DNA from 2 places in the Ruminococcus sp. HUN007 genome. Region 2 is predicted to be linked to the other one. Evidence: predicted binding sites of a transcription regulator. Region 2 holds the regulator's gene; the other holds the start of a gene.
The links. Region 2 encodes HrcA, which represses chaperone genes, less so after heat shock. Its sites were predicted from a motif close to TGTTAGCACTCNNNNNNNNNGAGTGCTAACA; they were not measured.

Region 1 (5,605 bases), 1.4 Mb from region 2:
TTCATAAAGTTTATCTCTGATCAGATTACTTTTAAGGTAACCGCTCATTACAAGCAAACTCCAGATTGCACTCTGTGATGTGCTAAGTTTATTAAACACCAGCTGCTCATCAAGTTTTTTGGTAACCGATCCGCCGTTTAGAAGATTTTCAAAATCAGATTTAATATCTTTGCTGCCTTGACGTATCAGTTTGCTTACCAGATCGTTTGAGCTGGAGTTTGCCCAGTACGAATCTATCTTTCCGGAATTTAAGAAGAACGTTACAGACATAGGATTGTAGATATCTGTAAGTCTTCCTATATTGAATCCATCGTACCAGAATTTGATCTCATCTTTGTTCGTGTATCCGTATTCATCCATTGCATCGAATACTTCCTGTTCAGTAAATCCGAAATAATCCTGATAAATTTCATTCGAAAGCGAACATATAAGAAGATTGTTCATACCTGAAAACAATGATTCCTTGCTCACTCTGGTAATACCGGTCATTACTGCCCGGTCCATGAATTTATTATCTTTGAATGTGGAAGTAAAAAGCAGGCGCATAAATGACAGTATTTCATTCCAGGAACCTTGTGTCCAGGCTTCCTGCAGCGGAGTATCATATTCATCCAGAAGAATAATTACCTTTTTACCGTATTCGATTGACAGTACTTCAGATAAGAATAAAACCGATTTGGCAACAAGATTTTCATCAAAGTCTTTCGGCTCTTTTACAGTAAAACCATTTTTTATACGGTCGTATTCTTTTTTATAGTCTTCGCTGATCTTATCGCTGCCATGGACGATCTCATTATTTCTAATATAATGAATTTTGATGATCGAAGCTATATTATTTTTCATTTCAAAAACTTTGTCGTTTTTTACCGTTGAGAAACTTAATGCGATAACCGGAATCGTTCCCTGAAATTTCATTATTTCAGGATATTCTGATATTTTTAAGCCTTCAAAAAGATCTGAACGGTTTTTATAATCAGTGCTGAAAAAACATTCGAGCATACTCATGTTCAGCGTCTTGCCAAAGCGGCGTGGACGTGTGATGAGTGTTACTTCATCTGCTTTGTTCCACCACTCTTTGATAAACAATGTCTTATCAACAAGAAAATTGTTTCGTTCTCTTATTTTGCAAAAATCAGAGGTGCCGGTTGCTATTTCCTTTAACATGTTCGGGTTCCCCCTTCAAGATCTCTCAATCGTACAGCTGCGCTTCCCTGTTTTCGAATCATAGTATAAATCGCTCCGATATCCGGAAAATCGTATCCGTCATACCATTTCTTTACTTCATGATAGCCGAGACCGCTCTCATTGCTGTTTTTGAACCAGCCACGCAGCAGATTAAGATACGCTTTCTGCGTTTGGGGTTCAGATTTAAGCATTGTCTTATCAACATAATCTTCATCGTTTATCTCATTAAATGCCTGATTTCCCGGATTGATATAGTTTCCCATTTTCGCACTCTCCTTTCTGAATTCTTTTCGTTTTCATCTTAAATTAGTATACCATGAATCAGGTGTAAAAACAAGGCGAAGCGATCTGAACTCATAAAACCCGATCAAATGTGGCTGAAAGGAACAAATGATGAATTTGAAGTTACAGATAAAAATAAAAGCACCATGACTCTGTAAAGAATCATGGTGCCTGATTTGGTTGCGGGAGCTGGATTTGAACCAACGACCTTCGGGTTATGAGCCCGACGAGCTACCGAGCTGCTCCATCCCGCGTTCTCGACCGTTATCTATTATACCACTTTCGCAGTCCTGTGTCAACAGTTTTTTCGCATACACATCTGACAGATTTCACTGTGCAAAAAAGAGGATTTTTGTATTCATTTTTCTGAAGCGGTGATCAGATGGTTTTTTACCGATTGACCGGAAGGTGTTTTTCGGGTTATAATATTGATAACGATAATTTTAATACCGTATCCGGAACAGCCTGACCGGCTGTACGGACCGGCAGTGACAGCAGTGATAAGAGGGATCAAAATGGGAATAATAAAGAATTACGCAGACGCGGATCATATAAGGATCTCGTGGTACACAAAAAAAACGGACCTGTTAGGTCCGTTTTTAAGATCTGTATTATGGGTACAGGGATGCAGCCGGAACTGTCCGGGGTGTATTGCAGCTCACACTCATTCGCCTGACGGAGGTAAAACAGTCAGAATAGCTGAGATCGCGAAGGAGTTTGCGGGGGCAGCTGAAACGGAAGGCATGACCGTTTCGGGCGGTGAGCCATTTCACCAGGCGGACAGGATCTGCCGGCTCACAGGAGAGATAAGAAAGAGCCGTCCTGATTACGGGCTGATCGTCTATACCGGATATACTTATGAGGAGCTGAGTTTCTCGGATGAGAAGCCTGTAAAGGAGCTTCTGAAACTCACCGACATACTCATCGACGGAGCTTACGTGCAGGAGCTTGATGATGACAAAGGACTGCGCGGCTCGTCAAATCAGCGTGTCATCCAGCTGACTGACAGGTATTCTGAGCATATGGAGATGTATATAAATCCTGCAGCCAGAAAGAGCAGCTATGAGATAAACGGTGAATATTTCAGGATGACAGGCATTCCGTCACAGAACTCAAAGGAGCTTATGAGGAAACTCGGGATTATTTGATCTCAAGTCTTCTCTTTTCCTGTGACTGAGTCAATTTCGGCATTGTTACCTTCAGAACGCCGTCATTGTATTCTGCGGAAATGTTATCGGAATCGATACCTGCAATGCCGAAGCTTCTGCTGTACATGCCGGAATATCTTTCTTTCCTGATGAACTTTCCGTCCTCATTCTTTTCTTCCTTTTTCTCTTCATGTTTAGCGGAGATAGTCAGAAGATCCTTTGAAATATCTATGCTTATATCTTCCTTTTTAAATCCCGGAAGATCTGCTTCAAGAACATAATCAGTATCTGACTCCTGAATATCTGTTCTGAATTCCTGTTCAGGTCTGTGCATAGGCATCATTCTGTTGCCGAAGAATTCTTTTTCGAAATCATCAAACGGATTAAAGATATCGTAACCTTTTCTTTCAAACGGTGTAAGTCCAAACATAAATTATTCCTCCTTGTAATTGTACACACTGTTCTGTCAGCAGTTTACGGAGGATATGCGTCCTCGTTAGTATCTGAAACCGCCGGCAGATTTTTCTGCTTCTTTTTCTGATATGATCTTTTTTAATGATTCCATTGGAACCGCCTCTTTCATGTTCTTTATTTCCTTTCGGTGATTATTATATTACACCCCGATTATGACAGAATTGTGAACAACAGATGAAAAATTAGCACTCTCCGTGCGAGAGCGCTAATCACAAAGAAATACTGTAATACCGTAAAAAGCAGCGTCATTCCCGAATGACGCTGCTTTCGCATTTATAAGTAAGGGAAACGCTGATTTATTCATAAATCAGCGTGGGGCTTCGGGGCGAAGCCCCGCAAATCCCATCTCCGGAAATCCGGCGAAGCCGGATTTCCGATTAAATCAGTGTTTCCTAAGTATATGATCAGCTGCTCTTTCTGAAGTTTTTATCGGTAAGAATTCTGGCAGCTATAAGTCCGAGAGGAAGTGCGGCTATTAGCATTATTGCCTTTGAAAGCCACATGATGCCTGTATTTACATCGTTGAGTCCCAGGTAGTAGATACCCTTGTAGAGGAACATTCCCGGAACCATGATAACTATCGACGGAACTGTAAGTGTGATTCGCGGATATCCGATTTTCGCCTTGATAAGTGAAGCCATTATTCCGGCTGAAAAAGCGCCGATGAAAGCCGCCGCACTTACCGGAACGGATGTGAAATCAACAAGTTCAAGACGAAGAGTGTTGGCGATCATGCCTATCATTCCGGCTGTGAGAGCCATCTTTCTTTTGCTGTTGAAAAGGAAAGAGAATCCGTACACACCCACAAAGCTTGCAGCCATCCTGAAAACGAGTTTCAGCACAGGATCAATCGAAAGCTCAGGAAAATCTGCAGGTGTAAACCTGAAAGTAAAGGCCGCCAGCCATCCGGTCAGTGTTGCCGTGATTATAATAAGGAAGGCATAGGTGAGACGTTCAAGACCCGAACGAAGATCAAGCTTTGCAAGGTCGATGCCGCCGGTGATAAGAGGAAATCCCGGTATCACAAAAAGCATCGAGCAGATGTATCCGGACTGATGTGCCTCGGAAATGCCGAAAAACATCTCGGCAAGTTTTATAAGAATAACGTAGGTACAGCACGAAGATGCCACTGCGCAGGCAACATTGGCCAGCAGGGTTATATGATGTTCAATGAGTTTCTTGCGCACGAACTGCCCTACTCCCGCTCCGAAAAACGCAAACAGCATTTCAGCAGGACCGCCGCCGAGAAGGAACGTAAACGCACAGCACGCAAACGCAGCAGCAAGTGAAAGATTCCATGCCTTATAGTTGGCCGGCATACTTTCGATCTTGTCGAGGATCCTGTGGAACTGTTTTTACCGAATACTTTCCTGCCCGCTCCGTAAAGCTGTCGGCAAAAAACTCGATGGCATTCAGCCGGTCAGTATTTACACCGGTTGTGTTTATCGATATAGCATTGGTGTAGGTTTCACCGTTTTCCACGCAGGTGTATGAAATGGAAAGCAGACCTATGTCGGCGTTGCAGACGATGCCGAGAGCACGGGATATCTTGTTCATCGACGCGCGCACTCTCCACGCTCCGGTACCGGATGCAAGCATCATAAGTCCGACACGGCCGACCAGAGTAGCCTTTTCCTTAAGCGACGCATTTTCGGCTGCCAGTTCCTCATTTTCCTCATCGAGGAGCTCGTGCCACTGGATCTTCATGTGCTGTTTTCTGAACTTACTCAATTACAGATCATCCTTTATATATATTATTATGTACGTCACGTCCAAAAGCGGACTATATAGATTTTACCACTTAACAGCGTCCCTGTCAACGTATTTTATATACTAAAACAACAAAATAATCATTGATTAATTGTATATTATATGATAAAATATTTTTAACACTTATTAAAAAGGAGTTCTGAATAAATGTATTGTGTTAAATGCGGTAAATTTCTTGATAATGACGACCGTTTCTGTCCGGCCTGCGGAAAAAGCAATCCGGATTATTTATTCTGTATGAAATGCGGCAAGCCGCTTGACAGCAAGACCCGTTTCTGCTCAGGATGCGGTTCCCAGAACCCGAATTTTGATTATGATCCGTATACTCCCGGTATAAACCCTCCTCCATCCGGTTATAACGGTGGCCAGAATTACGATCCGAATCCTATGAATAACCAGAGCTTTGCCCAGAACAAAGCACAGGGCGTGACACCTCAGAGTTACGGTCAGACTATATCACCATATGCTGATGATCCTGTCCCGAACGCACAGGCAAATGCCGCACAGAACAGTGTTCCTCCGGTATATACAGCTGAAAACGCCAATGCTGTAGGCTTTGTAAATTCAGGAACACCTGCACCGGATATGAACAGCAGCATAAATAACACTAACATTAACGGCATGAAAAATAATAAAAAGACGGGGCATATCGTAGCTGCCGGAATAGCCGTAATGATCGCAGCAATAGCCGGTATCACCATAGCTGGCGCTAAAATCGGTCAGCAAATTGGACGCGGAGCTTCTCC
Region 2 (5,605 bases):
ATCTGTGGGATTCCTCTTGGTGCAGGAGCGATACCGTCGAGACGGAACATACCGAGCTGCTTGTTATCCTTTGCGAATTCACGTTCACCCTGGAGGATGTTGATGTCAACGGCGCTCTGGTTATCAGCTGCAGTTGAGAAGATCTGTGACTTCTTTGTAGGAATTGTTGTATTTCTTTCGATGATCTTTGTGCATACACCGCCCATTGTTTCAAGGCCGAGTGAAAGTGGTGTTACGTCGAGGAGGAGGAGACCTTCCTTAACGTCGCCGCCGAGTACACCGCCCTGGTAAGCAGCACCGAGAGCAACGCATTCGTCAGGGTTGATACCCTTGAATGGATCCTTGCCGATACGCTTCTTGACAGCTTCCTGAACTGCAGGGATTCTTGAAGAACCACCAACGAGGAGAACCTTGTTGAGGTCGCTTGCTGAAAGACCGCTGTCGCTGAGAGCCTGGTCAACAGGTCCCATTGTAGCCTGAACGAGGTCTGCAGTGAGTTCGTTGAACTTAGCCTGTGTAAGTGTGAGGTCGAGGTGCTTAGGGCCTGAAGCATCAGCTGAGATGAACGGGAGGTTGATGTTTGAAGTTGTTGTTGATGAGAGTTCGATCTTAGCCTTTTCAGCAGCCTCCTTGAGTCTCTGCATAGCGAGCTTGTCGCCTGAGAGGTCAATACCTTCTGCCTGCTTGAACTCTGCAACCATCCAGTCGATGATTCTCTGGTCGAAGTCGTCACCGCCGAGACGGTTGTTACCTGCTGTAGCAAGAACTTCTGTTACGCCGTCGCCCATTTCGATGATGGATACGTCGAATGTACCGCCGCCGAGGTCGTAAACCATGATCTTCTGGTCATCTTCCTTGTCGATACCGTACGAAAGAGCAGCTGCTGTAGGTTCGTTGATGATACGCTTAACTGTAAGACCAGCGATCTGACCAGCGTCCTTTGTAGCCTGTCTCTGTGAGTCTGTGAAGTAAGCAGGAACAGTGATAACTGCTTCTGTAACCTTTTCGCCGAGATATGCTTCAGCGTCAGCCTTCAGCTTCTGAAGGATCATTGCTGAGATCTCCTGTGGTGTGTACTTCTTGCCGTCTATATCTACCTTGTAGTCTGAACCCATGTGACGCTTGATGGAGATGATAGTCTTGTCAGGGTTTGTGATAGCCTGATGCTTTGCTGTCTGACCAACAAGTCTTTCGCCGTTCTTTGTGAATGCAACTACTGAAGGAGTTGTTCTTGCACCTTCTGAGTTAGGGATAACTACTGAGTTACCGCCTTCCATAACTGCTACGCATGAGTTTGTTGTACCTAAGTCAATACCAATGATCTTTCCCATAACTGATTCATCCTTTCAATCTGAATGTTTATATTTGTTTATTGTTTGTTTGCGTTTTAATATCCTGTCATCAGAATGATCTGTGATCAGGCGGTTACTGCAACCATTGCAGTTCTTATTACTCTGTCGCCGAGTTTGTATCCCTTCTGGAATACCTCGCATACAGTGTCAGATTCGGCGTCTTCGCTTTCCACCTGCTTGATGGCGTTGTGGAAGTTCGGATCAAATGGTGCGCCGAGTGCTTCTATTTCTGTTACTCCGAGCTTTTCGAGAATGCCGTTGAGCTGAGTGAAGATCATTTCAACACCCTTCTTGAAGTTTTCATCCTCGCACGGAGCATCGAGTGCTCTTTCGAAGTTGTCCAGAGCGGGGAGGATAGCGCCTATTGTTTTTGCTGCGGAATCTCCGTATGCTTCAGTTTTTTCTCTTGAAGTTCTCTTTCTGAAGTTGTCGAACTCAGCGAAAAGTCTCATGTAATTGTCCTTTTCCTTTTTAAGTTCTTCCTCAAGTGCAGTGACTTTTGCATCAGCACTTTCTTCCGGCGATGCTTCAGAAGTTTCCTCCGCTGTTTCTGCATTTTCTGCGGCAGCTTCTTCTGCTTCGTTTTCAGAAGCTTCGTTCACTTCGAGTTCCTTTTCTGAAGTTTCTTCTGCGTGCTTTTTCTTACTCATTATTGTCTGGTTCCTTTCCCGCAGTTTCCGGAATTTCTCCGGTAAGAACATCTGTTATCTTCTGCGTAAAATACTCTATATAAGGTATGATCTTTGCATAGTTGAGTCGCATCGGTCCGACTATTCCGAGTGAACCGGCTTCCTTGTCACCCTTGCGGTACTTTGAAACTATCATGCTCGAGTTGCCGATTATGAAGTCGTCATTTTCCTCACTGAACATTACCTGTATTCCGCTGAAACTGCTGTCAAGGAACTCAGCAAAATCATTTTTGTGTTCAATGAATCTTACTATCTCGTTCTTGTCAAAGTCGCTGCACGAGATCAGGTTGTTTTGTGCCGCTTATCGTAAGCTCATTGTGGAGAAGATCCTGTGAAAGTTCACACAGACCTTTTACCAGCGGAGCAAGGGTAATCATATAAGCACCGAGTGCTGTAATAAGTTTTTCCATTCGTTCTTCCGAGAGTTCCTCGATTGAAACACCCTGAAGATTTTCCTGAATGTAATGTGAAAAAAATGCGAGCTGTTCTTCATCAAGATCAAATTCAAGTCTGCATGCCTTGTTCTTGATACTGCCGTTTGATGTGATAAGCAGTATAAGGTAAAGACGCTTGCCGGTCGGAACAACATCAACCTTGGTGATGACTGAAAACTTAGGTGCGGAATTTGCAACTACAGAAGCGCATTTTGTGAGTTCCGCAAGAGCTTTTCCGGCACTTTGAATTATTGATTCTTCAGTGAGGTTTTCCTCTTCACCGAGCATTGCATCAAGTCTCTGACGTTCGCTTTCCGAGAGTTCCTCGACTGTCATCAGCTGATCTATGTACAGGCGGTATCCGTTGAATGTAGGAATTCGTCCTGCCGATGTGTGCGGCTGTTCAAGGTATCCGAGCTGTTCGAGAACAGACATGTCGTTTCGGATCGTGGCTGCTGAAACGTTGATGCCCGGTACTTTGGAAATGGCCTTTGAACCAACAGGCTCGCCTGTAAGAATATATTCATCTACAACAGCTGCCAGTATTTTTAGCTTTCGTTCATCCATCTGAAAGCCTCCTGATTAGCAATATTGGTTCGTAAGTGTTAGCACTCTATCTCTCTGAGTGCTAAATATAATTTAACATTATTTAAGGCGAATGTCAATAGGTTTATTCATCTTTGTTAAAACTGTCAAAGTAGATGCCCGAAATTTGAATCTGATGTTATTTGTGCACAAAAAAAGCGTCCCTTTTTTGCGGGACGCCGTAATGATTTTATTATCGTTTTGATGGTTACTCATTAGCACTCCCTTTACGGGAGAGATAAAAGTGCGGATACGCTGCGGTTTTAAACGAGGCTACTGCATAAGAAATGATTTATAGAAATCAGAAAATCCGCTGTCGTCCGGTTTTCTTTCCGCAGGTGCTGATGCGGCTTTTTCTATAGCTTCGGTCATGAAAGTATCCTGTGCGCTTATGTTCTTTCTGCGGACACTCTTTCTGCGGTACATTCCGTCTGAACCCTGGATCCTTGCCTTGGTGTCATCTGAAATGAGAGTTTCAAAAATGTTCACAACGCGGTCCTTTATGTCCGGGTCATACACCGGTACTGCTACCTCGACGCGCTTGACAGTGTTACGGGTCATGAAGTCAGCGGAACTGATGTATACTTTTCTTCTCTGCTTCGTTCCGAAAATATAGATGCGGCTGTGTTCAAGGAAACGGCCTACTATGCTTGTCACACGTATGTTATCAGTCTTTCCCTTTACCCCTGAAATAAGGCAGCACAGGCCTCGTATGACGAGTTCTGTTCGTACGCCTGCCTGTGAAGCTTCGGCGAGTTTGTCGATTATGACTTTGTCGGAAAGTGAATTTATCTTTATGCCGATGTATGCCTTGTTTCCGCTTCTGGCCTGCATTATTTCCTCGTCGATCATTTCAATGACCTTTGACTGCAGGCATAACGGAGCGACCAGCAGGCTGTCTGACTTCTTCACGAGTGAGCCGAGTGAAAGTGCGTTGAAGACTTCAAGTGCTCCGGCAGCTATTTTTTCATTTGCCGTCAGAAGTGAAAGGTCGGTGTACAGTTCGGAAGTCTTTTCGTTGTAGTTTCCGGTGCCCACCTGTGTAATGTACTCGAGTCTGCCGCCTCTTCTGCGGGTTATAAGCAGAAGCTTTGAATGGACTTTCAGACCCGGCGGTCCGTATATAATAGTACATCCGGCATTCTGGAGACGTTTTGACCAGCCGATGTTGTTCTCCTCATCGAATCTGGCGCGCAGTTCTACCAGTACGAGAACGTCCTTGCCGCGTTCGGCCATGTCCACCAGAGCCTGAATTATCTTGCTGTTGCGTGCAAGGCGGTACAGCGTTATTTTTACCGATACCACATCAGGATCCGCTGCAGCTTCGTTCAGCATGCGGATAAAAGGCTTGATGCTTTCGTAAGGGTAGTGCAGGATTATATCTTTCTGACGTATCTGCTCTGCCATCGGTCTGTTTTCGTTTATAGCAGGGGAGTGCTGCGGTGCGAAATGCATGTAGCACAGCTCCGGCTTTGAGGTTTCAAACATCGACTTTATCATGAATGTAAATGAAAGGTCGAGCGGAGCCGATGCGGAAAATACCTGGTTTTCACTGATTTCAAGGCGCTTGCACAGATACTTCACCATTTCACTTCCGGTTGCGCCGCATATCTGCAGACGTACCGGTGCGAGCTTCTTTCTTTTCTTGATCAGTTCTTCCATTACGTCGCGGAAATCAAAGTCGTTGTCAAGAAGCGAGTCGTCATCCTCGCTTATGTCAGCGTTTCTCGTGACGCGTATTATCGACTTTTCAAGAACGCTGTAGTTTTCAAATACCTCGGAGGCGTATTTGAGTATCACATCCTCGGCAAGTACAAACCGGAACGGCCTGCGGCTCAGCTGGATGACGCGCTTTATGCGTTCGCTGACCGGAAGCAGCCCGATTTTGTTGCCCGATTTCGAATCGAGGCGGACTGCTATATAAAGTTCCTTGTTTTTTATAAAAGGAAGGGGATGGCGCTTGTCGATTATCAGCGGCGAGAGTACGGGCTGTATCTCCGCTCTGAAATATTCACGCAGAAAAGCGTCTTCCTCATCTGTCAGCCTGTCCATCGAGACCTGCTTTATATCATGCTTTTCAAGCAGCTTCATTATGTCGCGGTAAGCCTTGTCCTTCTGCGGTTCCGTCTTCCTTACCCGTGCAAATATAGAATCGAGCTGCTCGCGGCTCGTCATGTTGGTTTTATTCTCCCGAAGCTCCGGATCCGTCAGAAGCTGGTCGAATAATGTGCCCACCCTTACCATAAAAAATTCATCAAGATTTGACTGAAAGATCGCTGTAAAAGTCAGTCTTTCAAGCAGAGGAACCGTTGTGTCCAGCGATTCCTGCAGTACGCGCTGATTGAATTTCAGCCACGAAAGTTCCCTGTTATCATAAATGTTTCCGGCCATTGTTGTCACCCCAGTTTTATCATAATTAACGATCATATATAATCACGCCGCAGCGTTACAGTCTGTTATACTATATAGTATAGTATAAAAAGTGTTGTTTCGTCAAGAATAATGAGTGGTTGGTATTAACTTTTATCTATTATTCACAAAGCAG

Region 1: a site for HrcA is predicted at 3,270-3,300, ahead of CC97_RS09195 (Hsp20/alpha crystallin family protein). Genes of this name have one in related genera too.

What each region holds. Positions count from the first base shown of each region.
Region 1 covers NZ_JOOA01000002.1:1,175,140-1,180,744, forward strand. Annotated here, with positions in the region: gene CC97_RS09175 (AAA family ATPase) at 1-1,164, opposite strand, end outside; gene CC97_RS09180 (hypothetical protein) at 1,158-1,448, opposite strand; tRNA gene CC97_RS09185 (tRNA-Met) at 1,645-1,721, opposite strand; gene CC97_RS18820 (4Fe-4S single cluster domain-containing protein) at 1,983-2,615, shown strand; gene CC97_RS09195 (Hsp20/alpha crystallin family protein) at 2,608-3,045, opposite strand; gene CC97_RS09200 (threonine/serine exporter family protein) at 3,494-4,408, opposite strand; gene CC97_RS21580 (threonine/serine exporter family protein) at 4,392-4,820, opposite strand; gene CC97_RS09205 (zinc ribbon domain-containing protein) at 5,007-5,605, shown strand, end outside.
Region 2 covers NZ_JOOA01000002.1:2,526,841-2,532,445, forward strand. Annotated here, with positions in the region: gene dnaK (molecular chaperone DnaK) at 1-1,331, opposite strand, end outside; gene grpE (nucleotide exchange factor GrpE) at 1,418-2,002, opposite strand; gene CC97_RS21110 (HrcA family transcriptional regulator) at 1,995-2,327, opposite strand; gene hrcA (heat-inducible transcriptional repressor HrcA) at 2,305-3,042, opposite strand; gene ppk1 (polyphosphate kinase 1) at 3,334-5,487, opposite strand.